One region of the Neobacillus pocheonensis genome, then DNA from elsewhere that is predicted to be linked to it. Evidence: riboswitches for the same ligand, from Rfam matches in the RefSeq annotation. Region 1 holds a riboswitch; each other region holds the start of a gene.

Region 1 (10,805 bases):
ATTGTTATTTAAATAGTGAAGAAGATAAACAAAGCCCGCTAGTTTCACCCATTCTTCATGGGAATTTTAAAGGCCTGCCTCCTGCACTTGTGATTACGGCTGAATATGATCCGTTAAGAGATGAAGGTGAAGATTACGCTGAAAAGCTTGCAGAAGCTGGTGTGGATGTCGAATGTGTTCGCTACGACGGGACGATCCACGGATTCGTAAGTATGGCAGCGGTAATTGACCAAGGAAAGCGCGCTCTTGAGAAAGCGGGCAGTGCTTTAAAGAAAGCTTTTAATTAAATAATGTGGCAGGATAGTGGTCTGCCTCCAATAACTGTTTCCGTAAATATTTCAGCGAAACAATTTTTTCAGACCAATTTAGCAGAAGTTGTTCAAAAGGCTTTAACGGAGTCTGGCCTTGAGCCTGGAATAAAATCAATTGGAGAAACAATGCCTTTTTTAGGATGCTCCCAGCGAATGAGTGCTTCCGCGCCAATGATCTCATTTGTTTCCATGTCTATTTGCGGCTGGAAATATAAAACAAATTCATTCCGGCCAAGAGCCTTCCGTAATTTGATTTCTAAGTCTAATTCATAATCAAATTTTTTCATTAAATCACAATGGAAAAATTGAAAATTATTTTTCCCTAGGCTTTTCGCAAAATACATTGCTAAATCAGCTTTTTTTATTAAAGTATCAAAGTTATCTCCATGATCAGGGAAAATACTTATTCCGATACTAGGAGTCACAATAATCTCATGATGATTAAGAGAAAAAGGCTCTGGTAAGCTTGCTAAAATACTTTGCGCCACTTCATTGGCTCTTTTATCTGTGGAATCAGAAAGAAGAATGGTAAATTCATCACCACCGTATCTGGAGATGATATCCTTTTTATTGGTTAACCCAATCAGTCTCTCGGCAATTTCAATTAATAATTTATCGCCAATTTCGTGTCCTAAACTGTCGTTGACGGCTTTGAAATTGGCCGTTCTGTCCAAAACTGCCATCCCCCAAGAAGTGTTCATGTGGTGGAGGAATTGTTAAACGACTTTAAAGCAGGCAGGAAAGACAGTGAGGATTTCTGGATTAAGTTCAAAGATAAGTACGTCTATATTCGGTACTTTGCCGTTCGCGATGAAAACGGTGAATACGTTGGAACGCTTGAATTCACGCAAAACATTGCCCCAATCAAAGCGATTGATGGGACTTTTTTTAGTTTAGGTAATAAAAATATTACGAATTTTCATATAAAAATGGTAAACTATAAAAAAATCTTTTTAATAAGTGAGGACCGATATGATTAAAGCCATTTTTTTTGACCTAGATGACACCCTTCTTTGGGATCAAAGAAGTATAAAGGAAGCCTTTGTAGCCACGTGTAAATATGCTGAGGAAAAGTATGGACTTGACCCGATTCAGTTTGAAGAAGCCGTTCGTAAAGCAGCAAGAAATTTATACTCGTCTTATGAATTTTTCCCCTTTACTCAAATGATAGGGATTAATCCTTTTGAAGGACTATGGGGGAATTTTTTAGATGATCAAGATGCATTTAGAAAAATGAAAGAAACTGTACCTTCCTACCGAAAGGATGCCTGGACATTGGGATTAAAATCCATGGGTATAGATGACCCTGATTTTGGCTTTGAACTAGCAGAACGTTTTCCGCAAGAACGGAGGAATCTGCCATTTGTTTACGAGGAAACCTTTAATATTCTAGATAAATTAAAAGAAAATTATCAACTTCTGCTTTTGACCAATGGCTCACCGGATTTGCAAAACACTAAATTAGCGATTACCCCTGAACTCGTTCCCTATTTTGATCATATTGTGATCTCAGGGGATTTTGGCAGAGGAAAGCCAGATCCAACTATTTTTGAACATGCTTTGGAAAGGATGTCCTTACAAAAGGAAGAAGCTATCATGGTCGGGGATAATTTGATGACTGATATTCTAGGCGCAAATCGAGCTGGAATCAAATCAGTTTGGATAAACCGTCACAATAAAGAGCGAAATGAAGTGATTCCTACCTATGAAATAGAGCACCTGGAAGAGCTTTATATGATTTTAGAACAGTTTTGAAGAAAGCGCGGAATTATTTCCGCGCTTTTAAATTTATCCGAGTTTTACCAAGCGAGCCCGGCTATTTAGGTGAATCACAATAGCTCCACCAAGTAGGAATATAAACAATGTGATATATAGGGCATTGTCCCCGCCGATTTTATAAAGCGATGAGCCAAGAAGTGGCCCAATTGCAGCGCCAGTAAAGCGGATAAAGTTGTAAACACCCATAGCCGTTCCTTTTTCGTGTGCAAATAAATTAACCAATGAGGTTATTTGAGAAGGGAGACTGATTCCTAATAGCACACCAAACTCTAGTAAAAACACAATCAACGCAGGGATCGTTAATAGATTCAAGTATAGAAATGCCCAGAAGATGGAAACCACTAACCCAGTACCATACGCAGTATACACGAGGATTGTAGTGTGTTTTAGATAGGCTTGAATCCGTCCTCCTAGTATGGTTCCAATCACGATGCCAGCCGTAAGCGGAAGGAAAAATAATCCTTTCCATACTAAAGGGACAGAAAATAATTCATCAAGCAAACCAGGGATAAAGACAAGAAAGATATAATAGCCATAAAATTGTGTGAATCCGAGTAGCAAAATGGAAAAAGCAGCCCGATTTTTCAAAATACCTGTAAAAGTTTGAAAGGTAATTTTCTTCGGAGCAGCATCTTTTGGCAAGGTCTCCTTCAAGGTATAACGATTATATATGTAGGCAAAAAGGGCTCCTACTACAAGAAGAGCAAATGCTGAGTGCCATTCTGCATAAGCAGCTATCAAGCTTCCGACAACAGGACCTAGAACGGGCCCAAGAAATACCATGGTCTGATACACACTCATGGCTTTTCCCCGTTCCTGTGGGGCATAAATGTCCCCTATGACAGCGGCTGCTACCACAGATCCGGAAGTAATCCCAAACGCCTGCAATGCTCTTCCAAGCAGGAATAAATAGTAATTTTGAGCAAGGAAGCAAATCAGTGAACCAGCCAAAAAAATAAGAATGCCCGGTAACAAGGTGGCCTTTCTTCCGCGCGTATCCGCTAAGGGGCCAACTAGAAACTGGTTAGCAGCTAGTACAAAGGTATAAAGCGAAATCGTCAAATTTACCATGAATTGGTTTACTTCATAAAAATGTCCTACCTCCGCAAGACTAGGGGTATAAATCGTTTGTGTAAACGGTCCTAAAAAGGCAGCAATTGACAACCCAACTAAAATCTTAGTGTTCTGAGATTTCATCAAGTACACATCCTAACAAAAGGTGTTACATGTAAGTATATATCACTTGGGGAACCGTTCAAATTAAAATGGTTTAAAAATTATAAGTAACTATTTTTAGACGATTAAGAAAAGTACAACAAAAAAACCATTAGTTTAATTAGACTAATGGTTTTGTGCTTGGATAATTTTATGAAATCAGTTTGATCGCACTAATAAGAATGACGGTAGAGATGAGAGTACGAAGTGGTTTAGTCGGTACTTTTGAAGATAAAGAACTACCCACGAGGACTCCCGGTATCGACCCAATCAACAAATTCCCAACGAGGGTATAGTTGACACTACCGGCATTTGCATGGAGCAACCCAGCGACGGTAACTAATAAAAAGGCATGGGCTATATCGGTCCCAACTAATTCAGTTCCTTTCAAACGATAGAGAAATAACATAGCAAGTGCAAATAAAGAACCAGACCCAATTGAAGTAAACCCAACGATGAATCCGAATACAGCACCGATTAAGATTGTTAATCCGCGTTTTTCTTCGAGTGATTTTAGCTGCCAGCGGTTCGGTCTTATTTTTTTATCAAAAAAGGTCTTAATCAGGATAGCCGTCGCTACTAAAATAAGGACGTATCCAAGAGCGTATTTAATAATATGTTCTTGATTATGAAATGAGGATTCAAAAAATCTTAGAATAAAAATGGCTACCACGGCACTTGGAATGCTGCCTATTGAAAGATACATCATTAATTTGAAATTAATCGTTTTTTGTCTCCAATGCTGCGCAACACCAAACATTTTTGTTATGGAATTATAAACCAAGTCTGTACCAACAGCAATAGAAGGCTGAATTCCAACCATGATCAAAACAGGAGTAATAAGAGCTGCACCTCCGACACCTGTTAAACCGACTAAAAATCCTACCAGTAATCCCATCAATGCAATACTTAATGTCATGGTCTTATCTCCTTCTATCTTAATATCCGAGTAAATATATGTGAATTATAGAGTTTTATGAATCATTTGTAAATACTTTTCTGAATTTTTTATTTTTCAAAAATAAAAAAACTCTACTCACAAATGAGTAGAGTTAAACGACTAACTTTAATTATTTTCTTCTTTTTCCTTATCGAACCATAGAGGCTCTTGGTCATCCACATCACCATTATAATTAATAAGAATCTCTTCTCCTGCTTTAATGTCTTTGTATGCATAGAAATCAAAGGTATGATTCTGAAAATTAATATCATAGGTCGCATTCGGCGTATAGGAATGGTTAAACAGCATACCGTATCCTAACAAAAAAGCAGTATGGTTTTTCCCATACTCAAACGCATAATCTGCTAGCAGTGTTTTTTCAATGTGAACATGTTCTCTATTGGGATAGGGAATGACTGGAGCTTCATGAATAAGCGTCCCTTTTGGGATATCTATGGTTGCAAATACTCCTCTATTGAATTCTCCATCGCTTAAAGGAGATGTCTTAATTTCGATAATTTTAATCACCTGCTATTTCTTTAAAGTACCTTAATCTTGACGCTTTTTTATGAAGAATGCAACCTTTTTTGTAAAATTTGAATTAAAACCGTTTATTTGCATTTCTTTATTCACTACTATTTAATATAAAACGTATCGAAAAAAATTATTAAAGTTGAGGTCATACAATTGAAAGCACTAGTATTCAATAAATTTGGCGGGCCAGAAGTATTAGAGTATCGAGAAATTTCAGCACCAACAATCAGACCTGATGAAATACTTGTTAGAATGAAAGCGATCGGCTTAAATTTTGCTGATATTTATCGAAGAAAAGGTAACTATCATCTTGCTGGAGAACCTCCGTATATTCTAGGGTATGAAGGAGCAGGTATAGTTGAAAAGACAGGGGAAAATGTGAAGGGGATTGAAGTAGGTGAGCGAATTGCCTTTGCCGATGTAGCTTACGCGAATGCAGAGTTAGTAGCCGTTCCTTTAGATAAGACTATTCCAGTCCCTGAAACCATTTCGTATAATGAAGCGGCATCCGTATTATTACAGGGGTTAACCGCACATTATCTAACGCGGGACAGCTATTCTATTAAAAAGAATGACATTGTTTTAGTACATGCTGCTGCAGGCGGTGTAGGGCAGCTTCTTATACAAATAGTTAAACTGCTCGGTGGAAGGGTGATCGGCTTAACTTCTTCACCCGAAAAAGCCGCCGCAGCCAAAGATGCTGGAGCGGACTTTGTTTTTCTTTATGATGAGGACTGGAAAACGAGAGTGCTGGAAGCTACGAATCGTAGGGGCGTCGATGTTGTTTATGAATCCGTCGGTTCCACACTTCAAGATAGCTTTGCGGCAACTCGTATTGGTGGTACTGTTGTATTTTACGGAATGGCTGGCGGCGATCCGGCCCCAGTAGACCCAAGAATGCTGATGGATACGTCAAAAACGCTGACTGGCGGAGATTTATGGAATGTCTTAACATCCCATGAAGAAAGAGCTGCTCGTTCAAACGAATTGTTTCGCTGGATGGAAGAAGGAAAAGTTACGGTAGCGGAACCAAAGGTTTTTGCATTAAGTGATGGGCAGGATGCGCATCGTTATTTGGAGAGCCGAAAGAGTACCGGGAAAATTTTATTAATTCCATAAGATTGCCGACAAAAAACGATATGAAAAACAAAAAAGGGGCAGCCAATCATCCGAATTGGCTGCCCTTTTGAATCTGTATTCATTATGCCTCTATTTTGCTGCCTGGTAATACTTGTTGTAGTGCCGTTAGCTCTTTATCATTTAGAGCAACAAGCGGTAACCGGACCCCACCAACCTTAACCCCACTCAAATTTAGGGCCGCTTTTACAGGCGTTGGGTTTGGAGCCGCAAATAATGCTTTCATGATTGGGAGTAGCTGACGATGAGCCGCTGCCGCTTCTTGGACACGGCCATTTTTAAAGTTATTGACCATGTCTTGCATTTCGTTACCAATAATATGAGAGGCCACAGAAACAACTCCAGCGCCGCCGATAGCTAAAACAGGTATCGTTAAACCATCATCTCCACTATATAACGTAAAATCACTCGGTGTTTGGTTGATTATTTCTGCCATCGCATCTAAATTGCCGCTCGCTTCTTTAATGGCGACAATATTATCAATCGCTGAAAGACGAACGATTGTTTCGACAGACATGTTCACGACACTTCGTCCAGGGATGTTATATAGCATGACGGGTAAGGATGTGGATTCGGCAATAGCTTTAAAGTGGTGATACATTCCCTCTTGAGAAGGTTTGTTATAATATGGAGCAACAAGCATGATGCCATCTACACCAGCTTCTACTGCAAGTTTAGTCAAACTGATTGAAGCTCTGGTGTTATTGGAGCCGGTACCTGCGATTACAGGAATTCTGCCGCCTACAACATCAACCACAAATTTAAATAACTCTATCTTTTCCTCTGTTGTTAGAGTAGGAGACTCTCCAGTTGTTCCAGCCACGACTAATCCATCCGTACCATTGGCAATCAAATAATTAACTAAATTCTTCGTCTCGTTATAATCTACATCACCATTTTGATCAAATGGTGTCACCATAGCGGTTAAAACTTGGCCAAAATTCATTATTCTCACCCTTTAGATAATTTTTTTAAAATTAGAGGGAGTTTAGGCCGTTCAAAAATCTACGCAAAAAAGCAGCAACGAGGCAATCCCGTTACTGCAGTAGAAACATACATAAAACAAGTTCCTATGCGTGAGATAGCCCTCCATATAGTTTCCTATATGACAGTTCTGTATTTCTTCAATAGCAGAACCAGCTTCAAGACAAATGAGCATCTTGGAAGCTTCGGCAAATTCCCCTTTTCACAATCTTCACAGGACCTCATCATCCTCTAATTGTGTAGTAATGGTCTTTGCGCCTCTATCCTCACTTCAAAAGGTTTGAAGTAAGAAAATATTTAATTGATTGTAATATAACAGAAACGACCCTTTGTTTCAAGGGAATTTGGATATTTTTTAATAAAACAACAAAACATATCAATAAAATGAAAAAATTCGGTGATCTAATTGAAAAGTTTAGTAAAAATCCTAATCCCCAGACAATTATTCTTGCTCTTGATTCTATCGACGGGATTACTTAATCATGTTCTTCTTATACCCAATTTACTAACTGCGGCAGGAAGAGATAGTTGGTTATGTGTCATTATTGCATATCCGATAGCACTTCTATTTTTGTGGCCTATTTTTTTTATTATAAAAAATAGCCCAGATGAAGGTTTTTTTACCATGATTAGGAACCGTCTTGGCCGTACTGTCTCGATCATATTTTCAATTCCAGTGATGGTGTTTCTGCTGGCCAGTTCATATGTAACGTTTCGGGATTTAATGATTTGGCTGAAAGCCTACTTTCTAGCTGATACTCCTGTTTTTATGATTAATATTATCCTGATTGTTGTTTGTTTTTTCATCACGCTGGCTGGCGTCAAAGCAATGGCGATTTCAAGCGGTTTATTGCTGCCGCTTGTAATCTTATTTGGATTCTTTATTGCGATAACCAACACAAGTTTAAAGGATCCGAGTTTTTTATTTCCCTTATTAGCAAACGGATTTTCTCCTCTTCTAAAAGGGTTGATTTACGTTTTTTCTGGACTTCTTGAGATTTACATCGTTGTTTTGCTGCAGCCCTTTTCACAGGAACCGGTTAAATTTAGGCAATTGTTTATTTTATTGACGATCTTAACGGGTTTAATCTTTGGACCGTTGTCTGCATCCATCATGGAGTTTGGCCCAAGGGAAGCAGTCAACTTTCGTTATCCTGCTTATGAGCAGTGGCGGGTATTAAGCATAGGCAGGTATATCTCACATTTAGATTTCTTTGCCCTATATCAATGGCTTAGCGGAGGGCTAATTCGAATTGGTTTGTTTATGTATCTATTAGGGACATTTATTACAAGTAAAAAAAAGCATTACAAACTGAACCCAATCCTTGTTGGCATTTTGTATCTCTTATTATTCGGACTGATGTCGATTAAAGTAGAGACTTATTATTTCTATGGGGCTATTTATGATTATTTTTTGCCGGTTTGCATGATATTTTTCCTGATTCAAATCCTGTTATCAGCATTGATTCTGGCAGTACTAAAGAAAAGGGATGAACAACATGGAAAAAATAAGGAGCTCGAATCATCTTCGTAGGGGAGAACTTAAAGAAAAAGCGGAAAATTTAAAATTACAATTTAACAGAAGTCAAGACCTATTATGTAAAGAGCATCATACAGAAACGGAATCTTTTGAAATCATTTATTTTGAAAGCTTAATCGATAGACATTATTTAGATCAATATATTTTACCCAAACTTGGAGTTCATAGCGGAGACTTTGCCATTGATAAGCTCAAATCGTTCTTTCAAGCTCTTGAAGTTTCTGACCATTCTTTAGAGGATTTATCCAATTTACTTTTTGACGGAAACGTCTTATTTTTATTTAGAAGTTCGTTATTAAGTATTAATGCATGTTATTTAGCTAAACGTACACCAGAGGAATCAGCGCTTGAAACCTCCATTAGAGGTCCAAAGGATGGTTTTGTCGAGGATATTTGGACTAATATCTCCTTAATCCGAAGAAGGCTCCATACTCCCTCATTATGTATAGAGAAATATACAATAGGAAAAAGAAGCAGAACAAAAGTTATTTTGATGTATATGGAAGATTTAATTGATCAGAGAATTTTGGATGAAATCCATAAACGATTAGAAAAAGTGAACCTGGATATCTTAACCAGTATTTATGAACTTGAATCGTCAATCCGTGACAGACCATTTTCTATTTTCCCGAGTACAGACTACTCTGGAAGGCCAGATTTTATTGTTCAAGCCTTGAATCAGGGCCGTTTTGCTCTCATGGTTGATGGAAATCCAACTGTCTCCTATGCACCAGTGAATTTATTATTGCAGACCAAATCACCAGAGGATAATTACCTCAATTATGCTTTTGTGACAATCGAAAGAATATTAAGGATGTTAGGATTGATCACTTCCGCTTTTTTACCGGGATTATGGATCGCCTTTACAGCCTTTAACGTGGAACAGATTCCGTATTTACTTGTTGCGACCATTTCAGTCTCTCGTTTTGGGCTGCCTTTATCATCACCTTTAGAAATGTTCATTGTTCTGTTTTTGTTTGAACTGTTCAATGAAGCAGGGCTTCGGCTGCCAAGAGCGATTGGGCAAACGGTTGCCGTGTTAGGAGGATTAATCGTTGGGGATGCGGCGATTCGAGCCGGCTTAACGTCTCCAACGATGCTGGTAGTCGCTGCCATTACCTACATATCATCTTTTACTTTAGTGAATCAATTTTTAAGCACAGCTATTACCATTTTAAGGTTCTTCATTATTTTGTTAAGTACATTTTTGGGGTTATTTGGAGTTATTATTGGTTTGATTTTAACGATTTTTTACTTTTCCACTCTTACTTCATTTGGAGAACCATACCTAGGTTCTCTTGCACCCATTAAACTAAAAGAAATGATTAAGTCATTCATAATGGCACCTCGTCAGTTTTATAAAACGAGAACAACAACAACAAGTGCAGATGATCCTACACGAGGTGGGAATCCATCATGAGAAAGTTGTGGATTGTTTCTATTTTCTCTTGCTGTCTAGTGCTTAATGGCTGTTCAGGGATGAAAAATATTCAGGATTTAACCTATATTGTGGGTCTTGGCATGGATTATGATGTAGAAAAAGAGGAGTATACCGCCTATCTTCAAGCATTGAATTTTGCTAGTGTGGCAAAGACAGAAGGAGGACGACCGACTGAACCGATTCCGATTTTTGTCGCTTCGGCAAAGGGAGAAACGCTTAATTTAGCAGTAAGCCAACTCTATAAAAAGTCGGAACCTCCATTGTTTTTTGGACACACCGTCACTCTTGTATTAAGCGAAAATATGATTGCTGATCATATTGATAAAGTTATCGAGGAAGTAGGAAGAAATCGTTCGCTTCGCCACACCTTAAGAGTGGTCACAACAAAGGAAAATATTAAAAATGTTTTTAAAACGAAGGCATTATTTGAATATCCTGCTGTATACACGATCCTTTATAAAAAAAGTGGCAACGAGTTGTACCAGGATGCAATAAAGCCTATGACGTTAATGCAATTTTTAAGAGACTTTTATGAGCCAATGGGCGCAGCAAAAATACCAATTGTGAAAATCGATAAAGGGAGTTGGACGGCTGGCAAAAAGTATCCGATTTTATATTTTGATGGATACATGATTTTTCAGCAGCAAAAGTTTATAAAAGAGTTCAAATTTAAAGATGCTGTATTTATGAATTGGTTATTAGAAAAGAACGTTTCATTTACTCAAAAAGTGCAAGATGAGGGAAAGCTAGTTTCAGCCTTAAAGCTGGCGTCTCCAAAAATGAAAGTAAAATACAAGAAAGGTTCTGCAGTTCCAAAGTTTTCAATCGAAATTTCCGTACAGGCAGATTTGCTCGAAAAAGTGGAAGATATACCTTTAATGAGATTAAAAAAATTGGTCAACAAGGAAATTGAAAAGAAGGTGA
Region 2 (10,805 bases), on a different contig from region 1:
TCTAAAAGGGATATCAGAGAGGTACTTGAATCATTTAATCGCTGGCCAACATGGATGTGGGCTAATGAGGAAATAATCGCACTTATGGAATGGTTAAAAGATTATAACTTGAAGCACTCCCAAAATCAAAAGGTCGGTTTTTATGGATTAGATGTTTATAGCCTTTGGGAAAGTATGGACGAAATTATCCAGTACTTAGAAAAAACGAATTCCCCTAGCCTCCATGTAGCGAAGAAAGCATTCTCCTGCTTTGAACCATTCAACCGAAATCATGAATCTTATGCTGTATCTGCTGGGTATTTATCGGAGGATTGCATGAAAGAATCTATTCATCTTTTAGAATCAATTCGAAAAAACAAATGGATATTAGACAATCAAGATGAAAAAAGTTTAAATCTCGAAGTAAATGCACTGGTTGCTGCCCATGCTGAAGAATACTACCGAACGATGGTAAACAGTGATGCAGGATCGTGGAATGTACGTGATCAGCATATGGTAGAAGCATTAAATTCGATAATGAAGTTTTATGGCGAAAAAGCAAAAGTAATTATATGGGAGCATAATACTCATGTTGGCGACGCCCGAGCAACCGATATGAAGGAAGATGGAATGGTAAATGTAGGTCAATTGCTTAGAGAACAAAACAAGCCAGAAGATATATTCATCATTGGATTTGGCACTAATAGCGGGACAGTAATATCTGCAACAGAATGGGGAAAAGACTTTGAGATTACCGAAGTTCCGTCTGGCCAATATGGCAGCTGGGAATATCTGATGCATCATTCGGGGGCATTTAATAAATACCTTATTTTTAATCCAACAAACCAAAATGAATTTTCCACGACAATTGGTCACCGAGCAATTGGTGTGGTTTACCGTCCTGAATATGAGCATTTTGGAAATTATGTCCCTTCAAATATGGGATTGAGATATGATGGGTTTATTTTTATCGATCAAACAACGGCGTTGCACCCGCTTGTTTTGAAGCATATTTTATTATAGGCTCATTTTTACTGGTCTGTTGATTTCCGCTCCAATCAACGAGTTTCAAAAATCAACAATGTTCTTTAACAAAGATTTATTATAATGAAAAGGTCTTCCATCTGAATCAGAGGAAGACCTTGCTTCTATTTTGTACCCGGTGAAGGTTGGTCAACGCCTTTAACGTGATGACTATGGCCATTATCTTCGGTTGTATGGAAGTCATAATAATGAACATGCATTCCGTTTCCTACAGGAATTGCCGGTCCTGAGTAGGCCCGGTAATGATGGGTATGACCATCCTCAAACAAAACATATCCCTCAGTAAAATGAATATGTCCGCCATCCTGCGTTGGTATTGGCGGTGAGGTCACATCCAGACATTGATGTACATGTCCAGAACTAACGCCTGTGTAGTCGACTGAACCATGATTATGATGCGGAACAAATCCTGGTGCAAAATCATCTTTTCCTACTCTATTCATACTAATCACCTCACGATAAAGATGTTTCATCTATATGCTCGAGGTATGGAAAAAATTTCAGTAGGTCAATATAAAAAATTGTACATAAGCAAAAGGATAATCCACATACTATTTCTGTAATTTCAATTCATATCACGAAAGAAGGATTATTTGTATGACTGTTGGAACTCAGGTTAAACAAGCATTAGCAGGATTAAAAAGTGCTCAGGCAAGTTTCGAAACTTTTGCATTGGCAACAGATAACCAAAATGCAAAACAACTTTATCAGCAAGCAGCCCAGCAAACACAACAAGTTCTCGATAGCCTTGAACCACGCCTTCAAGAAATATTGACAGAAGAACCACAATATAATCAATAACAATATAGGTTGGCGTTATTGCCAACCCCTTTTTCATTTTTTCCAATTCTAAATTTACTACAGAAAGGGAGTTTCCATTGTGACCGTTGCTTCAAATGTTAAGCAATGCCTTATAACTTTAAAGGGGATCGAAGCACAGTTATCATCGCTGGCATTAAACTCTTTAGATAAGGAAGCTCAAGCTGTTTTTCATGAAACAACCTTGACAATCGGCGGTATAAAAAAAGACCTTCAATATCGTGTTCTAGAACTAGAGCGCCAAGAACCGCAATATAAAGGCTCATAAGCATTGGGGTGAAAAATAGTGCCGGGATGGATATTCATTATCGTTCGTTCTCTCATATTTATTTTGCTCTTATTTATTACAACTAAAATTCTCGGAAAGAAACAAATTTCTGAGCTATCTTTTTTTGAATATGTTGCCGGGATTACCATTGGCAGTATTGCCGGCGAGGTAGTGACCGGACTTGAAGCCAATATATATCATGGAATATTAGCCGTTGTTATCTTCGGCTTTGTTACCTGGCTAGTTGACTTTATTTCCTTATACAGTAAAGGGTTTAGGGACATGATTGAAGGAAAAGGAACAGTTGTCATCAAAGATGGGAAAATTTTAGAAGAGAATTTAAAGAAGGAAAGATACACGATTGACGAGCTTTCCGCTCTCCTTCGTCAAAAGAATATTTTTAAGCTTGCGGACGTAGAGTTTGCTGTACTGGAACCACGAGGTAACCTAAGTGCCCTTTTAAAAAAGGAAAACCTGCCACTTACTCCAAAAGATTTGCAAATGAAAATGCCGAATGAAAAAGAGCCGCAAACCGTGATTATGGATGGTCATATTATGGATGAACCATTACGATTATCTGGAAAAGGCAGAGGATGGCTTTATACTGAATTAGAAAAATTAAACGTTACTCTTGCTAATGTTTTCTTAGGTCAGGTAGATTCATATGGTGAATTAACGGTTGATCTTTATGATGATAAAATTCAGGTCCCACAGCCCCAGCAACGACCACTACTACTTGCAACCTTGAAAAAAACGCAAGCAGACTTGGAAATATTTTCGCTTCAAACCGATTGCGAAAAATCAAAAGCGATGTACAAAAAAAATGCCGCACTTATGCAGGAAACGATTGATAAACTAAGTCCATTTTTAAATGGATGATACATAAAAAATCCTTATCGAGGTGATAAGGATTTTTTATGTGCTTACAGAATTTTCATTGATAGAAGTTGTGTTACTTTTATGGGACATATAGCTATGCAATACCATCCCCGCCATCACTAATAGCATTCCAATCCAGGATACCGTTGAAGGGAATATAGAATTCAAAAGCAACAATTCCCCAATTAAAGCAAATAACACTTCCATTGATTGCGTTGCCTCCACCGCAGCTAATTTCTGCATATCCCCTCTTACCAAATCAGTGGCATGAAAAAAGAGGATAGTAGCAATCACTCCAGATGAAATGGCAACCAGTCCTGATTGAATCGTTTGCCCAGCACTAGGAGGCCCTTCTGAAAGAAAACCAAATACTGATAAAACAATCCAAAGTGGCAGGCTAGCTATAGTCATCCCTAATACGCGTTGAAAAACATCTAAACGGCCTCCGCAAATATCCATCATTTTTCTGTTTCCAAGCGGGTAGGCAAACGAAGCCACGACAACCGGTACAATCCCTAAAGTAATTTCCAAAATGGAAAGATGATTGGCCTGGTCGATCTGCATTAAAATAATTCCCAATAAGATAATTAAGGACATCGCTAATCCTTTGAAGGGAATTTTTCCTTTCATTTGCATTGGCCCTTTATTTGTCATGACCTTTTCATAAAAAAGGGGTGCTAAAAGTGAACCGGAAATAATTGTAATCTGCCATGTTGATGCAATTAACCAACCGGGTGCAAATGCTGCTGAGAAACAAATTGGAGCATAGAACAATCCAAATCCTACAAAGCTCCATAAGAGCCACGCACTAGGCCGCCTTTTCATTTCCACCAATAATGGCTGAAGATTTTTCCTCAAGAGCACTATGGCAAAAAGAAATGGAACCATAAAGAAATAACGCAAAGATGCACTCCATATCCAGCTCCCGCCGGCTAAGTCCATCGCCCGGTTTAAAATAAAGGTAAATGCAAAAAAGAAAGCGGCAAGTATGCCTAAAATAATGGGCCGCATTATGTTTATCCCCTTTTATTAATCTCTTTTTTAAGTTGGTAAGTCAACTTTACTTAGTATAGCAGATTTCTGAATAATTTGTTAAAAAGAAAATGACTAGGTAAATTTGAAACTTTATTCCCTTTCGACCGTAAATAACGAGGGTCATGATAAAAAATGAAGCGAGGTTGATACCATGTTTGGAAAAGTTGCCGCAGATATATTAGGAATAAGTGATGTTGGCTCTGTCATTAAACCGGAAAATTATGATAAAGTGGATGCGGATGATTATGTCATGCATGAAGATAACGAGAAGATTTACTTCCTCATTAAATCAAAATCAGATGAATATTGTTTTACGAACAACGCCCTTATCCATTTAGACGGCACAAGTGCAACGAGCAAGAAACGGCTGCTGCATCGTTATAGTTATGCAACTAACAAAATATCGGACGTAATGCTTGAAACAGCCGGAACTGTTGATCTTGATGTGGAAATCAAGTTTAAAATCGGCTCACAGCCATTTTCCATTGATGTTCATAAAAAACATATTGAAGAAGTAAAGGATTTATATAAGGCATTGATTAAAATCTCTGAAATTACGCATGAAAATGACATTTCCCTTCAATTTGCTAAGCAAAGTCTAGAAGTAGCTTCTTCAACCTTAGGTAGGGTGACCAGTCCTGATAGCAATTTAGTAGTACAATTTAAAACGCTCAACCAGGCAGCATTCCAATGGTTAGAGGATAGCAAAAGGCAATATTGTGTCAAGGATTATGGTTTTGTTTTTGAAAAATATATTAATAACTAAGCCTCACAAAAATAACCCCATTTCTGGGGTTATTTTTTCAGATAAAATCAATTAAAACATCATCTAAAGGTAATCTGGTAGTATTATGAGCCGGTGCAGCAGCCTTCCCTAAAGGGATTAAAACGACAGGGAAAAATCGTTCAGGAAGATCAAATTTCCGGGCAAATTGTTCTTTGTTAAAACCGCCCATCGGTACTGTATCATAGCCTCTATCCTTAGCAATTAACATCAACTGCATGGAAACAAGTCCAGCATCAAAGGAAGCGATATTTTTCAGAATTTCTTCCGGAGCATGGGGATACGTATTATTAGTGTTTTCGATTAATCGGTTCATACTTCCTTCATCCATATATCCAGCTTCATATGCACTACGATAAACTTTTTCAACACTTTTATACATTTCTTTATCCCCAATGACCGCAATCACGGCTGAAGCTGTTTCCACCTGCTCTTGGTTATTTGCAATCGATCTAAGTTCTTTTTTAACTTCTTCGTCTTGGATGACAATAAATCGCCATGGCTGCAAATTGCTAGATGATGGTGCTTTTATTGCTTCCTTTAGAATATCATTAATTTCTTCTTTAGAAATTTTATATGTTGGGTCATATTTTCTTACCGAACGACGTTCGCTAATTAAATCAGACAAGCTTTTTGTGATTAATGAAGTTGCCATCGATGATTCCTCCTTGAATGTGAGTTTTACTTATAGTTTGTTTACCAGAACTAAACGATACCATGAAATCCTTTCCTCAATCCACAGAAAAGGCTTGCACCTATGTATAAGTGCAAGCCTCTATTATGAAGGACTTGGTCTGTGGAACAGCCCCATCACCTCAATTGTTTCCGTAATATTAACAAATGCGGTGGGATCAACCTCTGTAATAAGAGATTTCACTTCATTCAGTTCATACCTCGAGATAACAGTAACCATTACATTTCGCTTATCATTGGAATAGCCGCCTACACCATCCATTATTGTCAACCCGCGGTACAAATTGGTCAATAAATGTTCTCTCATTTCTTCGCCTTTTCCCGTAATAATCATAATCGTCAATTTTGCATGATCTGTGTAAATAGCATCCACCACTTTACCAGTTACAAATATGGAAACTAAAGTATTAAGTGCAGCATCCCAATTAAACAAAAATCCACTAATGACGATTACAACTGCGTTCATCCCAGAGAGCAATACACCAATTGGAAAGTCTTTTTTGCGCGAAACAATCATCCCAATGATATCAAAACCACCCGTTGAGCCTGAACAACGAAACACGATTCCTACACCTAACCCAGTTAACGCACCGCCAAAAATGGAGGAAAGAATCGTATCATTAGCGATTGGAAATACTGGTACTACATATAATCCTAATGAAATGATTAAGACTGAAAAAATCGAATTCATAATGAATTTTTTTCCGAGCATTTTATAACCCACAATTAATAAAGGTAAATTCAAAAGTAAGTTAGCCACCCCTGTATTGATAGGGGTTATCATACCAAAAATCATTGAAATCCCGCTAAGCCCGCTGCTTAACACTTCATGTGGAATTAAAAAAAGGTTAAAGGCCATGACAACAATAAGGGATCCAATAATCAATCCAAAAATCCGCACACAGAGTCCTCCTAAACTTCACCATTTATTTAAAAATAATACCCATTATGTTTCTGTATGTAAATATAATAGTTTTTTATAATAATAATAAATTATCTGATAATTCATTAATCATTATCTCAATAGATTTTTTCAATTATTTTATCGTTTGCCTTCTACATGTTTTTTCATTTTACGTGTATAATTATACATCAAAACATTAAATAAATGAATTCAAAAATATTTTTTCATTGACAATAAAATAATAATATTTATACTTTAGTAGTATATTAATTTCATAACTAAATCCTCATCAACCGATGAGGTAGAGGTCGCGGTTTTTATTAGTAGAACGGACGAGATGCAGAGACATTACTGACTCCGTTTGAAAGGAAAAGCTGCCGAAGTGTGCTAACTTCTCTGAACAAGCATGCTGGGGCTGTCTCCCAATAGGAACAGAACTGTCACGTGTGGCCCTACCAGCCATTCGTGTTGAGCTATCTTTCGGAAGGTATGATGCGGGGTATTAACAATGCCACTCGAGTCTATCTCGGTGGCATTTTTTATTCCAAACTCCTTCCTAAAACCATAAAAAAAGGAGTTATAATTATGCAAACAGCACGTGTTTTAAAGGAAGATGTTAGCATTGAAGTTCAAACATCTAATAAAGACGGATTGAAACGAAGCTTAAAATCCCGTCACCTTACAATGATTTCACTCGGGGGTACGATTGGGACTGGTTTATTCCTTGCAAGCGGCGGGGCCATCCATTCTGCTGGACCAGGCGGCGCAATTCTTTCCTATCTCGTCATTGGTGTCATGGTTTACTTTTTGATGCAAAGTTTAGCTGAAATGGGCGCCTACATGCCAGTAGCGGGAAGCTTTAGCACCTATGCGACTAAATTCGTGGATCCTTCTCTTGGATTCGCCCTTGGCTGGAATTACTGGTATAACTGGGCGATTACGATTGCCGCTGAATTAGCTGCCGTTACAATGATTATGAAATTCTGGTTTCCACATACTCCTTCCATCATTTGGAGCGGAATCTTTTTAGTGATTATGTTTTTATTAAATTATCTTTCAGTAAAAGGCTTCGGGGAAGCAGAATATTGGTTCTCCTTAGTGAAAGTCGTAACGGTTGTTATCTTTATCATCACTGGTACATTAATGATTTTTGGCATTATGGGTGACGAAGCAGTAGGTTTCAAAAATTTCACTATTGGTGATGCACCCTTCCACGGCGGCTTTATGACGATGCTTGGAATCTTTATGGCAGCTGGATTCTCTTTCCAAGGTACAGAGCTCCTTGGAGTTGCTGCTGGTGAAACGGATGATCCAAAAAAAGCTATCCCGCGTGCGGTTAAACAAGTATTTTGGCGTATTCTTTTATTTTATGTATTAGCTATCCTTGTTATCGGTCTATTAATTCCTTATACAAATGGCAACTTAGCCAATGGTGATGTTACTGTCAGCCCATTTACCTTAGTTTTCCAAAAAGCAGGAATTGCTTTTGCTGCTTCGGTCATGAATGCCGTTATCTTAACGGCAGTCCTATCAGCTGGAAATTCAGGTATGTACGCTTCAACACGTATGCTATGGGACTTAGCCCGCGAAGGCAAAGCACCGAAATTTCTTGGTAAATTAAATAAAAATGGTGTTCCTGTCAATGCATTAATTGCTACAACGCTTGTAGGTACACTTGCGTTTCTTGCATCTTTCTTTGGGGATGGTACAGTTTACGTTTGGTTGTTAAATGCTTCTGGTATGTCAGGCTTTATCGCATGGCTCGGAATTGCGATTTGTCATTATCGCTTCCGCAGAGCTTATGTCGCTCAAGGTAAAGACTTAAACTTATTACCATTTAAATCAAAGTTCTTCCCATTTGGACCAATTTTTGCCTTTGCTGTCTGTGGATTCGTTGTCCTAGGACAAAACTATTCCGCATTTACGGGCGATCATATTGATTGGAATGGTGTAATGGTATCCTATATCGGATTACCTTTATTCCTAATCCTATGGCTTGGTTATAAATTCACGAAGAAAACGAAGGTTATTCCTTTAGATAAATGTGATTTAAATAATTAATGCTAAAAGAGCACGCCACTCAAGCGTGCTCTTTTAATTTATGAATATCGCTCATAATTGAACGATTACTTCAGTTCCATCTTTTAATTTTGTTTCAACTAATGTTAAACCCTTTTGCTCTGTTAGGGCGTTTAACAAAGGTTTTACGTCTCTTCTATCAATTTGGGGAATCGTAAACTTTTTTCCATCTTTCTCGATTGCTTTGTTTACGTATCTGGTTAATCTTTTAGAGGTAATTACTTTTAAAGCGAACTTTAAAACCGGATATGGGACAGGCATGAAAATCTTTTTCTCTTTAATTTTCACTCGGACTTTGATCATGGGTTTATTCAATGACCACGTAAACTTTTTCACCTTTTGCCGAGGTGATATCGACAATTTGTCCGTCTACTTCATTTTCGATGGCTTCGATTAACATGTCTACATTAACATGCTTAACATACTTTTCAGCCTCTGGAATTTTTTCGGCGATGCTCGTGCCTACTTTTAAAACAGCCTTGATTAACTTAATCGGCAAGTTTACATTCACGTTGTCTCCTTCTTCTGAAGAAACGCGGATTTTTAATGTTTTATTCAAATACGAAGCATTTTTGTTAAGTGGAATGGATTGCTCCTTGCCTTGAAGTACATTAATCAATTCTGTTGCTTTTTCTTTATCCAGCTTCCCTTTTTCCACCATCGTTAACACCCTTGAAATCTCTTCTTTCATTTATAATTCCCCCTCTTTTAATAAATGAATCGCCTCTTCAGCAGTGATTTCGCCTTTTTCAAGCATCGAAACAATTTTTTTCTTATCGATTTCCATCTTTTTATTTGTGGTGTAACCAAGTGAAGTAATAATATCGTCTAATTTTCCACGGACTGTTGGGTAAGAAATTCCCAGTTCTTTTTCAACTTCCTTAATATTTCCACGGCATTTTAAAAAAGTCTCTATAAACTGAAGCTGATCCTGACCAAGAGCTGCAAATTTAGATAGCTGAAATTCATTTTCCACAGTCGTATGGCAATGGGTACACTGAAGCTTCGTAATTTTTAATTGTTTGCTGCAAACCGGGCAATTTGTTATGAGCGGATACGCCATCATAATCTCCTTTCCTTTATTAACCACATCATACAATAATTATTGAAATTTTTAAAGGTATAAATTTATTTTTTTGATAAAAAATAATAAAAAAATTAATTATATTAAATACAACATTAATCATATTAACATCCATTGAAATAAAAAAACAGACTCACAATTGAGTCTGTTTTGATGGAACCATTAACCTAACTTTTCCTCTGAAGACCAAACATATAAATCTTCAATTTGGCAATTTAATTCTTTTGAAATGGTCATCGCAGTATTTAGGTTCATTACCTTCTTTGATATGTAGTCGTTTAGTTGACTTTTAGGAATATGTGTATTCCTCTCCAAACTATCCAAGTCCATACCGTTTTTGGCTAATAAATCCTTGAGGTTGCTTTTCTTTGCTTTATAATTGGTCAAAAATGACACCTCACTTTTATTAAGCATAACACAGTTGGATGGTAATAGAAAGGAAGCTAGTTACATTCATTGTATGTTATACTTAAAAGGATCACAAAAGGGGTGTTAAATTGAAAAGCTCAAATAACCGTTTCAATTACGGTCAATCAGTTAACATTAAAGACACTGGTGAGGTCGTCACAATCCTAAAATGGCAATACGTTAAAAATATGAAAAGATTTTCTTATACAGTGAAAGAACATCCTGGTACATTTTATTTCGAGGAAGAATTACAAAATAATTAAGATGAAAGAAGACCAATTCAGCGAAATTGGTCTTCTCTTCTTTATGAATTAAAACTCTGCATTTCCCGTTGTTCTAGGGAATGGAATGACGTCTCTGATATTGGACATTCCTGTTAAGTACATGATTAAGCGTTCGAAACCAAGACCATAGCCTGAATGCTTTGTTCCGCCGTATTTTCTTAATTCTAAGTACCACCAATAGTCTTCTTCGTTCATACCTAGCTCATTAATTTTACCAGCTAAAATCTCTTCTCGCTCTTCACGCTGGCTTCCACCGATTAGCTCACCAATTCCCGGAACAAGCAAATCAGTTGCGGCAACCGTTTTGTTGTCTTCATTTAAACGCATGTAAAAGGCTTTAATTTCTTTCGGATAATCTGTGACGAAAACTGGACGTTTAAATACCTTTTCACATAAATATCTTTCATGCTCTGTTTGCAAATCTAATCCCCATTCAACCGGATAGGCAAAGTTTTCACCTGATTCTTTTAATAACTCAATGGCTTCTGAGTAAGTAACACGGCCAAATTCAGCAGTGTGAGCATTATCTAAACGTTCTAATAGAC
Region 3 (10,805 bases), on a different contig from region 1:
CACTTTAAACCGAAGGAAATTCTCATTCAAGACGAAGTGGACTTAAATATGGCGGAGCAGCTTCTTGAGGTAAAAGTGTTACAGCCGCAGCGAGGGCAAAAAAAGGATCTTGTAAAAATGGCCATTAAAAATGCCAAAATTGCCTTGAATGAAAAGTTCTCTCTGATTGAAAAAGATGAAGAACGAACAATTAAGGCAGTGGAGAACCTGGGGGAACTCCTCGGAATTTATACACCGCACCGCATCGAGGCTTTCGATAATTCCAATATTCAAGGAACCGACCCGGTTTCGGCGATGGTTGTTTTTACAGATGGGAAAGCAAACAAACGAGAATACCGGAAATATAAGATTAAATCAGTCATAGGGCCCGATGATTATGAGTCAATGAGGGAAGTTACCCGAAGAAGATATTCACGGGCACTTAAAGAAGAACTGCCACTGCCCGATTTAATTATAATTGATGGCGGAAAGGGGCATGTAGAAGCCGTACGTGATGTATTAGAAAATGAATTAGGCTTGGATATTCCTCTTTCAGGTCTTGTAAAGGATGAAAAACATCGAACCTCTCAATTACTGTATGGCAACCCATTAGAAATTGTCCCATTAGAGCGAAACAGCCAGGAGTTTTATTTGCTGCAAAGAATTCAAGATGAGGTTCACCGCTTTGCGATTACCTTCCATCGGCAGATCCGTGGAAAAAGTGCCTTCCAATCCTTACTCGATGATATACCAGGAATTGGCGAGAAGCGAAAAAAATTATTGTTAAAGCAGTTTGGCTCCGTGAAAAAAATGAAAGAAGCTGGCATCGAAGAGTTTAGGGCGATTGGAATTCCTAAGGATGTTGCTGAAGAATTACTCAAAAAACTTCAGTCATAAGGATTGTCAGCTGAAAACTATCATGCTATAATAAGTGAAAATTTAATTTACTATCACTTTTACGTACTAAAGTGAAGGTAGAGGTGCGAGCTTCAAGAGTAAAGGTTCTGAGAAGGATGAGCTTCCATGATGAACCTTGAAAGGGGATGTTCGCCGAAGTGGAGAAAGTCTCATTTCTTTCTTTGCTGGTCCTGTATTGAATAAATACTGGATTGTCAAGACGAATGGTCTTGGAGAGCTATCTTATCTTGTAGGCGCAAGTTTTTTTTGTGTTTATTAAGCAATGAGATACCCTCTCATTGCTTTTTTATTTTTTTGGCTGTGTCGAACTTGCTTGTTGATTTCCGCCCAGGCGCGAGCGGTTCGCGGGCAGTTCGGGGAGCCTCCTCGGCGTTGAAGCGCCTGCGGGGTCTCCCCTGTTCCGTACTCCCGCAGGAGTCTTGCGCCTTCCGCTCCAATCAACAAGGTTTCAAAATCAACATTCACCTTTAACACAACCAATTATAGGGAAAACTATAGCAATCACTTGAAAGTAGGGGAAAACGAACATGGGGCTTATTGTACAAAAATTCGGAGGTACTTCTGTCGGAAGTGTGGATAGAATTTTAAATGTAGCAGAATGTGTGAGAGAAGAAACCAAAAGAGGAAATAAGGTAGTTGTCGTCGTTTCTGCAATGGGCAAATCGACAGATCAGCTTGTTAACTTAGCAAAGGAAATTTCCGATCAGCCAAATAAGCGGGAAATGGATATGCTGCTTACGACTGGGGAGCAGGTGACTATTGCGTTATTGAGCATAGCTTTAAATCAAAAAGGTCTTGAGGCTGTTTCCTATACAGGATGGCAGGCAGGAATTGTTACCGAGCCTGTACATGGAAATGCAAGGATTTCAAAAATCAATACACAATCAATCGAAACGCGGCTAAATGAGGGGAAAGTCGTAATTGTTGCCGGTTTCCAAGGGATTACTGAGGATGGCGAGATCACTACTCTGGGCCGAGGTGGATCTGACACAACAGCTGTGGCGTTAGCTGCCGCTTTAAAAGCCGATAAGTGTGATATTTATACCGATGTAACCGGGGTATTCACAACAGATCCTAGATATGTGAAAAAGGCTCGTAAATTATTATCCGTTTCCTATGATGAAATGCTCGAACTTGCTAATTTAGGGGCAGGAGTGCTGCATCCAAGAGCAGTGGAGTTTGCAAAGAACTACAATGTACGCTTAGAAGTTCGCTCAAGTATGGAAAAAATTGAAGGTACAGTCATTGAGGGGGAAGCAACAATGGAACAAAATTTAGTTGTCCGCGGGGTCGCATTCGAAGATGAGATTACGAAAGTAACCGTGTTAGGTCTTAAGAATTCATTAACGAGTTTATCTACTATTTTTACCACACTTGCTCAGAATCACATCAACGTAGATATCATTATTCAAAGTACAACAGAGGCTGGTACAGCCAATCTGTCATTCTCGCTCCATACCAATGATTGGGTTGAAACATTAAAGGTTTTAGAGAACAATAAGTCCGTTCTTGGCTATGAGCAACTTGATGCAGAAAATAAATTAGCAAAAGTATCGATTGTTGGTTCGGGCATGATTTCCAATCCAGGTGTGGCGGCGAAAATGTTTGCCGTTCTTGCTGAGAACAACATCGCTATTAAAATGGTCAGCACCTCTGAGATCAAAGTATCAGCAGTGGTAGAAGAGAAAAATATGCTAAAAGCAGTAGAAGTACTGCACGATGCTTTTGAACTAGGGAAAAACTAAAAAAGAGAGTCAGGCACTTTCAATGACAGTACCTGACTCTATTTTATATTTGATCTTTTTTGTCCCATTTAACCGTGAAGTGGATAATGTTGGATTTTTTTGCTGGGTGTTCAAATGTTTCGGCGATAGCTTCTTTTTGCAACTCGATTTGCTGGGCAAGGAATCCAGCTTCTAACTGAAAAAAGTTTTCTGCTTTTGATTTGACACGTGATACTAGTAGTGGACTAGCAAGTTCAAACTCAATTTGATTTTTACTTTCATGTTTGATGTTAAGTTGGCCCCAAGAGGCATTGATAAAAAATTCAACTAGTTGATCATAATCGGATAATGGAAATTTTCGTGCAAGCCTTTTTCCGGCCCAATATAAAATTTCGGGAGTATCTTTTCCTAAAATCTCAGGTAAAAGGATTTCTCTGACTAGTTCATAACCGAAAATGGATATGTTTCTAGGTTCATCAGTCTGGATCTGACGCTCAACGACGATACTATCTTTCACTTGTTTCCCCTCTTTCTACCATTCTATTATATACAAACTGTGTTACAATTCAGTAGCGTTTTTATAAAATAGTGCTAACATTTTGAAGGGATTTTTTGTTATTTTGCAATATCATAACTTATTTACCATCATAATTATCATTTCCTAAAAATAATAATTTCCAACCGTAAGATGTTGGTAATTTTTATGTGAGAATCTAGGTTATTTATCAAATAAAACCAAGCTATAAATGAATGCGCTTACATTCTATTATAATATCAATATATTTTAAAAATTTTATATTTTAACCAAAGATTTATGTATCCGGTTTCTTGACGCTCTAGGATGATGGGAGTAAAATGGACATGTCACATTATTGTCACAATGGTGCTAGGTTACATATTCTTTAAAGGAAAAAAAGAAAAGGGCTTAACATCATTTTTACAAATTAAAAGGGGGTAAATGTATGGCGAGTAATCGAGAGTTTTTCAATCGGAGATTGCATTCATTGCTTGGGGTTATTCCTATTGGGATATTCCTTATGCAGCACCTGGTAGTCAATCATTATGCAACAGTGGGAGTTGAATCCTTCAACAAAGCTGCAAACTTTATGGGGAATCTTCCTTTCCGCTACGTCCTTGAGACTGTTATTATTTATTTACCATTGTTATTTCATGCAATATATGGGCTTTATATTGCTTTTACAGCGAAAAATAACACTAGCAGATTTGGATTCTTCAGAAACTGGATGTTTTTGCTCCAACGTATTACTGGTGTCATCACGCTGATCTTTATCGCTTGGCATATCTGGGAGACACGTGTAGCTTCAGCGTTTGGACATGAAGTTAATTTTCAAATGATGCAAGATATTCTATCTTCACCATTTATGTTTGGCTTTTACATTGTGGGGATTATCTCAGCTATTTTCCACTTTGCGAATGGATTATGGTCATTCTTGGTTAGCTGGGGTATCACTGTATCCCCACGTTCACAAGTCATTACTACATACGTGACAATCGTGATTTTCTTAGCACTATCTTACATTGGAATTTCTACTTTATTAGCGTTTGTTTAATAATTCACATTTAAAATTGTTCGGATAAAAATTTTTGGATTTTGGATTAAGGGAGTGAGTCAGATGAGTAAGGGTAAAGTGGTCATTGTCGGCGGCGGATTAGCTGGCTTGATGGCAACAATTAAGGTTGCAGAATCAGGAACTCCAGTAGAATTGTTTTCTCTAGTTCCCGTTAAACGCTCTCACTCTGTTTGTGCCCAAGGCGGTATTAATGGAGCAGTAAATACAAAAGGTGAAGGTGACTCCCCATGGATTCACTTTGACGATACCATTTATGGCGGAGATTTCTTAGCGAACCAGCCGCCAGTTAAAGCAATGTGCGATGCGGCACCTGGAATCATTAATTTATTTGACCGGATGGGTGTTATGTTTAACCGGACTCCTGAAGGGCTTTTAGACTTCCGTCGTTTTGGTGGTACACAGCACCACCGTACAGCTTTTGCTGGTGCTACAACTGGTCAGCAATTACTTTATGCATTGGATGAGCAGGTCCGCCGCCATGAAGTGGACGGATTAGTAACAAAGTACGAAGGCTGGGAGTTCTTAGGAACTGTTATCGATGACGAAGGCACTTGCCGCGGTATTGTTGCACAAGACCTAAAAACAATGGAAATTCGCTCATTCGCTGCTGATGCTGTCATTATGGCATCTGGAGGCCCTGGAATTATTTTTGGAAAATCAACAAACTCGGTTATTAACACTGGCTCTGCTGCGTCAATTGTTTATCAGCAAGGTGCTTATTATGCGAACGGTGAAATGATTCAAATCCATCCTACAGCCATTCCTGGGGACGACAAGCTTCGCCTTATGAGTGAATCTGCTCGTGGAGAAGGCGGACGTATTTGGACTTACAAAGATGGTAAGCCATGGTACTTCCTTGAAGAAAAATATCCTGCGTATGGAAACCTTGTGCCTCGTGATATTGCGACACGTGAAATCTTTGATGTCTGTGTAAATCAAAAACTCGGCGTCAACGGCGAAAATATGGTATTCCTTGATCTATCCCATAAGGATCCGCATGAATTAGATGTTAAACTTGGTGGAATTATCGAGATTTATGAAAAATTCATGGGTGATAATCCACGTAAAGTTCCAATGAAAATTTTCCCAGCTGTTCACTATTCAATGGGCGGACTATGGGTTGATTATGATCAAATGACAAATATTAAAGGTCTCTTTGCTGCCGGGGAATGTGATTATTCACAGCACGGTGCCAACCGTTTAGGAGCAAACTCCTTGCTTTCAGCAGTATTCGGCGGAATGGTTGCAGGACCAAATGCAGTTAAATATATCAATGGACTTGAAAAGAGCTCCGATGCAGTTTCTTCCTCTGTCTTTGACCGCCATGTGAAAGAGCAGGAAGAAAAGTGGAACTCCATCATGTCCTTAAGTGGAACTGAAAATGCTTACGTTCTTCATAAAGAACTAGGTGAATGGATGACAGATAATGTAACGGTTGTTCGTTACAATGATAGGCTGTTAAAAACAGATGAAAAGATCCAAGAGCTATTAGAGCGTTATCAAAATATTAATATTAACGATACTTCAAAATGGAGCAACCAAGGTGCAGCCTTCACACGTCAATTACAAAATATGCTGCAAATGGCTCGCGTTATTACAATTGGTGCTTACAATCGTAATGAAAGCCGTGGAGCGCATTACAAGCCTGATTTCCCAGAGCGTAATGATGAGGAATTCATGAAAACGACGATGGCTAAATTTGTTGATTCTAAGTCTGCTCCTGCTTTCCATTATGAGGACATCGATGTATCCTTAATTAAGCCGCGGAAGCGCGATTACACAACAAAACACTAAAGAAAGGGGAGTAGGAAAAAATGTCTGAAAAGAAAGTAGTCAAATTTATTATCCAACGTCAGGATAGCGAAAATGCTGCACCGTATGAGGAGACCTTTGAAGTTCCTTATCGTCCGAATATGAATGTTATTTCCGCACTGATGGAAATTCGTAAAAATCCTGTAAATACAAATGGACAAGCTACTACCCCAATTACTTGGGATATGAACTGTTTAGAGGAAGTTTGTGGTGCTTGTTCCATGATTATCAATGGAAAGCCGCGCCAATCTTGTTCCGCGCTCGTTGATCAATTAGAACAGCCAATCCGCTTAGCGCCAATGCGCACATTCCCGGTTGTCCGTGACCTTCAGGTTGATCGTAGCCGTATGTTTGATGCGTTAAAGAAAGTTAAAGCATGGATTCCTATCGATGGAACATATGACCTAGGACCTGGTCCACGTATGCCGGAGAATAAGCGCCAGTGGGCATACGAACTTTCTAAATGTATGACATGCGGTGTTTGCCTAGAGGCATGCCCGAATGTTAACAGCAAATCAAACTTTATTGGTGCCCAGCCATTATCACAGGTTCGGCTCTTTAACGCCCATCCAACAGGGGCAATGAATAAGGCAGAGCGTCTAGAAGCGATAATGGGTGATGGTGGACTTGTAAACTGTGGTAACTCGCAAAACTGCGTTCAATCATGTCCGAAAGGTATTCCATTGACTACCTCTATTGCAGCATTGAATCGTGATACAACGATCCAATCATTTAGAAGATTCTTTGGAAGCGACCATCAATAATATTGCAATGAACCTTCTTTTCTATTATGGGAAGAAGGTTTTTTGGTTTTTTAAATTGAATTCCTTAATATACTTATATCCAAGACTAAAATGCCGAATATAAAAGGTAGGTATATAAAGTGAAAGCAAAGTTTCCGCTACTAATCATTTTTATCGGTCTCATTCTTTTAGGAATTGGCGGTTGGCAATATATAAATGGAAAATACCAAACGGGGGCATCGCTAAAAGAAGCTAAAAAGATGGTGCTAGAGCAGCCTGATAATAATGCTGAAGCAGCTCGAAAAAATTATACTCCACCAAAGGTAGGAGATACGGCAGGCCTTTTGGTCATTCCTAAAATTAAAGCGGAGCTGGCGATTGTGGAAGGCACAGACCCTGATGATTTAGAGAAGGGTGTCGGACATTATAAAGGCTCTTTTTATCCGAGCGATAACGGGCAAATTGTTTTATCCGGACACAGAGACACGGTTTTCCGCCGATTAGGTGATTTGAAAATTGGCGACACCTTAAAGATGCAAATGCCATATGGCAACTATACCTATGAAATTACCCATACAAAAATTGTTAAGTCAGATGATACCAGCATAATCACTCTCCAGCACGAGAAGGAAGAATTGATCCTGACGACATGTTATCCGTTCAGGTATGTTGGGAATGCTCCTAAACGGTATATAATTTACGCAAAACTAAGGTAAAATCATAAATTTGTATTTTTATTTTCCTTTAAAGAAATATAGTCACTCCATACGCCCTATGCACATATGATATGGTGACTAAATATATACCCACCCCCGGTGCATAACTGGCGAAGGCAAGGAGGGTCACATTACTTGAAGGAGAATGATTATACTCACAAGCCATTACTCACCAAACGCGAAAGAGAAGTATTCGAACTGTTAGTACAGGACAAAACCACTAAGGAAATCGCTGGTGAACTTTTTATAAGCGAAAAAACGGTTCGGAACCATATTTCGAATGCCATGCAAAAGCTTGGTGTAAAGGGGCGTTCACAAGCTGTTGTAGAGCTCCTTCGAATGGGAGAGCTAGAACTTTAAAAATGACCGGCATCCGTAATGGAGGCCGGTTCATTATTTATTAGAAAATGAAAATCATTGGTCTCATAATGATTACAACTTGAAATTTTTTTAAAAAAAGTAGAAAATAAGTACAAGCATTAAAACGTTATTATGTTATGTAAATGTAAATATATAGAATCCTGTCTTGAGGAGAAGCTTTTTTATAGGAGTGTATGATAATGAAACTCGAAAATACCGAAAAAATAAACGGGGAAATTGTCGCCAATATCGAAAAGGATTTACGTTATATATCTGGAATCATTAAACAAAAAGGGAGAGAAATGCTTAGCAATTATAAAATAACTCCCCCGCAATTTGTTGCCTTACAATGGTTGTTTGAAGATGGGGACATGACCATCGGTGACCTATCGAATAAAATGTATCTGGCTTGCAGCACCACTACAGATCTCGTTGACCGCATGGAGAAAAATCTCCTTGTTGAACGGGTCAAAGATCCAAGCGATCGCCGCGTTGTCCGAATTCATTTGCTTGAAGAAGGCAAAAGAATTATCGATGAAGTGATTAAAAAGCGTCAAGTGTATTTGGAAGACGTACTAGTTGATTTCTCGAACGAAGAAATTCAATTCCTTCACAAAAGCTTGATAAAACTGCATCAGGAAATGCGTTAAAAGAGGCGAGAAATTTGAAACAACCAATTGGTGTCATTGATTCTGGAGTGGGAGGCTTAACCGTAGCCAAAGAGGTCATGAGGCAGCTTCCTAATGAAAAAATCATCTATTTGGGGGATACTGCCCGCTGCCCATATGGTCCTCGGACAACCAGAGAGGTAAAAAGATTCACGTGGGAATTGACCACCTTTTTATTACAAAAAAATATTAAAATGCTTGTTATCGCTTGTAATACCGCAACCGCTGCCGCTCTTGATGAAATTCGTAAGGAATTATCGATTCCGGTTCTAGGTGTCATTAATCCTGGAGCTCGTGCTGCCATCAAGAGAACGAAAAATTACCGGGTTGGCATTATCGGTACAGAGGGGACGGTCCGAAGTGGGGCATATGAAAAAGCACTAAAATCACTGAACAGCCGACTTTTTGTGACCAGTCAGGCTTGCCCAAAATTTGTCCCTCTTGTTGAGAGTAGTGAGTTTGACGGACCCATCGCGGAAAAAATAATCGATGAGGCCTTAAAACCGCTTCAGAATCAACAATTAGACACGTTAATATTAGGGTGCACCCATTACCCTTTGCTTGAACCACTCATTAAAAATGTGATGGGTGACAGTGTAAGTGTGATTAGTTCAGGCGATGAAACTGCAAGGGAGATAAGTGCAATTCTACAATATAACGGCTTGCTAGAAACGAGTGAGGAAGAACCAGAGCATGAATTTTGCACAACTGGTTCAAGGCGGATTTTTTCAAAAATTGCTTCGCAATGGCTGGGAATCCCAATAACCGAAGTGAAAAAAATCAAACTTTAGGGTTCTCAATTAGAGAACTCTATTTTTTTATGAAAAATTTTTAATAGATGTTCTATTTTTCTGCCCTAAGACGGTCTAATTTTTTCCTAGGCTCGTATACATATTAGTACAAACAGTCTTAGGGGGGAATTTATTTGTTTAAAAATAAAGCAAAGATACTTGGAATAACTGTGCTCACTTCAACTGTGCTGCTTTCCGGCTGCGGCTTGTTTGGCGGAGAAACACAAAAGAAAATTGATCCGCCAAAAACAACAACGGTTGTGGATAAAAAAGAAGCTAAGGAAACAACCGCTGCTAAGAAGGAAAATGCGAAAAATACTGTTCAAACAGAATTATATTTAATTGATAAAAATGGCTATGTCGTACCGCAAACACTAGCGCTTCCAAAAGAACCAGGAGTGGCCAAGCTGGCGCTTGAATATTTAGTCGTTAACGGTCCTGTAACTGACATGCTGCCTAATGATTTCCGGGCTGTCATTCCTGAGGACACAGATATTTCAGTTAATATTGATAAAGACGGCGTCGCAACGGTTAATTTTTCAAAAGAATTTAAGAATTATAAGGCTGAAGATGAAATGAAGATTCTTCAATCAGTCACTTGGACACTAACTCAATTTGACAATGTTAAATCCGTTGCGCTTAAGATGAATGGGACCCCACTTACAAAAATGCCTGTAAAAGGAACTCCGATCAGTGAGCATCTTTCTAGAGCATCAGGCATTAATATTGATACAACAGATGTAGTAGATATTACTAACACCAAACCAGTAACTGTCTATTACATTGGCGGGGAAGAAGGTTCTTATTACTACGTTCCGGTTACTCGCCGTGTTAGCAATAAGGAAAAGAATAATATTGTTGCAGTTGTGAATGAATTGATCCAAGGCCCTAGCGAAAAATCCAACCTTGTTTCTGAATTTATGTCTGATGTGAAGCTTCTAGAGGATCCTAAAAATGTCAATGGTCAGGTTACCTTAAACTTCAATGAAAATATTTACGGCAGCTTTGAAGAAAAAGAAATTTCACAATCACTATTAAATGCGCTCGTTCTTTCCTTAACAGAACAAAAGAATATTCAAAAAGTAGCCATCCAAGTTAAAGGCAAGGCAGAATTAAAAAATGATAAAGGCAAAAAATTATCTGAACCGGTAACTCGTCCAGAAAAAGTCAATACAGGTAGTTTTTAAAAAATAATTTTTGTTATACTATATAGTGACAATGAAAGAGGTTGGCTTTTAGGCCGCCTCTTCTTTATTTGGTATAGTAGTAAATGAAGGAGGCGTTTATTATGCGTGTTGATGGCAGGGAGCCATTACAGCTTAGGCCGATACATATTGAAACAAACTATTTAATGCATCCAGAAGGTTCTGTTCTTATCTCTGTTGGCAATACAAAGGTGATTTGTACGGCCAGCATCGAAGATCGTGTACCACCCTTTATGAGAGGCGAAGGGAAGGGCTGGATTACCGCCGAATACTCGATGCTCCCAAGAGCAACGGAAA

What was found. Region 1 has a riboswitch for lysine ahead of dapA (4-hydroxy-tetrahydrodipicolinate synthase). Riboswitches for the same ligand answer to the same signal wherever they lie in the genome.
Region 2: linked by a shared signal. The riboswitch ahead of ABES02_RS15920 (amino acid permease) and the one ahead of dapA (4-hydroxy-tetrahydrodipicolinate synthase) in region 1 are both predicted to bind lysine.
Region 3: linked by a shared signal. The riboswitch ahead of ABES02_RS19605 (aspartate kinase) and the one ahead of dapA (4-hydroxy-tetrahydrodipicolinate synthase) in region 1 are both predicted to bind lysine.

The regions. Positions count from the first base shown of each region.
Region 1 is NZ_JBCNAD010000008.1:38,831-49,635, forward strand. Features, by position in the region: gene ABES02_RS04670 (alpha/beta hydrolase) at 1-287, shown strand, start outside; gene ABES02_RS04675 (diguanylate cyclase domain-containing protein) at 380-1,012, opposite strand; partial or broken gene ABES02_RS04680 (PAS domain-containing protein) at 968-1,192, shown strand; gene ABES02_RS04685 (HAD family hydrolase) at 1,284-2,066, shown strand; gene ABES02_RS04690 (MFS transporter) at 2,100-3,287, opposite strand; gene ABES02_RS04695 (sulfite exporter TauE/SafE family protein) at 3,457-4,224, opposite strand; gene ABES02_RS04700 (SET domain-containing protein) at 4,372-4,764, opposite strand; gene ABES02_RS04705 (quinone oxidoreductase family protein) at 4,933-5,898, shown strand; gene dapA (4-hydroxy-tetrahydrodipicolinate synthase) at 5,981-6,862, opposite strand; lysine riboswitch at 6,991-7,171, opposite strand; gene ABES02_RS04715 (GerAB/ArcD/ProY family transporter) at 7,349-8,434, shown strand; gene ABES02_RS04720 (spore germination protein) at 8,400-9,860, shown strand; gene ABES02_RS04725 (Ger(x)C family spore germination protein) at 9,857-10,805, shown strand, end outside.
Region 2 is NZ_JBCNAD010000028.1:1,015-11,819, reverse strand. Features, by position in the region: gene ABES02_RS15965 (erythromycin esterase family protein) at 1-1,002, shown strand, start outside; gene ABES02_RS15960 (YmaF family protein) at 1,128-1,466, opposite strand; gene ABES02_RS15955 (DUF1657 domain-containing protein) at 1,621-1,824, shown strand; gene ABES02_RS15950 (DUF1657 domain-containing protein) at 1,904-2,110, shown strand; gene ABES02_RS15945 (DUF421 domain-containing protein) at 2,129-2,989, shown strand; gene ABES02_RS15940 (DMT family transporter) at 3,026-4,000, opposite strand; gene ABES02_RS15935 (PH domain-containing protein) at 4,176-4,790, shown strand; gene ABES02_RS15930 (nitroreductase family protein) at 4,828-5,463, opposite strand; gene ABES02_RS15925 (YitT family protein) at 5,587-6,402, opposite strand; lysine riboswitch at 6,700-6,889, shown strand; gene ABES02_RS15920 (amino acid permease) at 6,991-8,466, shown strand; gene ABES02_RS15915 (hypothetical protein) at 8,518-8,745, opposite strand; gene ABES02_RS15910 (SHOCT-like domain-containing protein) at 8,792-9,175, opposite strand; gene ABES02_RS15905 (DUF2089 domain-containing protein) at 9,176-9,547, opposite strand; gene ABES02_RS15900 (helix-turn-helix domain-containing protein) at 9,731-9,955, opposite strand; gene ABES02_RS15895 (hypothetical protein) at 10,066-10,239, shown strand; gene asnS (asparagine--tRNA ligase) at 10,288-10,805, opposite strand, start outside.
Region 3 is NZ_JBCNAD010000035.1:4,720-15,524, reverse strand. Features, by position in the region: gene uvrC (excinuclease ABC subunit UvrC) at 1-876, shown strand, start outside; lysine riboswitch at 947-1,125, shown strand; gene ABES02_RS19605 (aspartate kinase) at 1,425-2,642, shown strand; gene ABES02_RS19600 (YslB family protein) at 2,686-3,138, opposite strand; gene ABES02_RS19595 (succinate dehydrogenase cytochrome b558 subunit) at 3,584-4,192, shown strand; gene sdhA (succinate dehydrogenase flavoprotein subunit) at 4,256-6,007, shown strand; gene sdhB (succinate dehydrogenase iron-sulfur subunit) at 6,028-6,789, shown strand; gene ABES02_RS19580 (class D sortase) at 6,909-7,484, shown strand; gene gerE (spore germination transcription factor GerE) at 7,620-7,844, shown strand; gene ABES02_RS19570 (MarR family winged helix-turn-helix transcriptional regulator) at 8,045-8,494, shown strand; gene racE (glutamate racemase) at 8,509-9,303, shown strand; gene ABES02_RS19560 (GerMN domain-containing protein) at 9,438-10,490, shown strand; gene rph (ribonuclease PH) at 10,592-10,805, shown strand, end outside.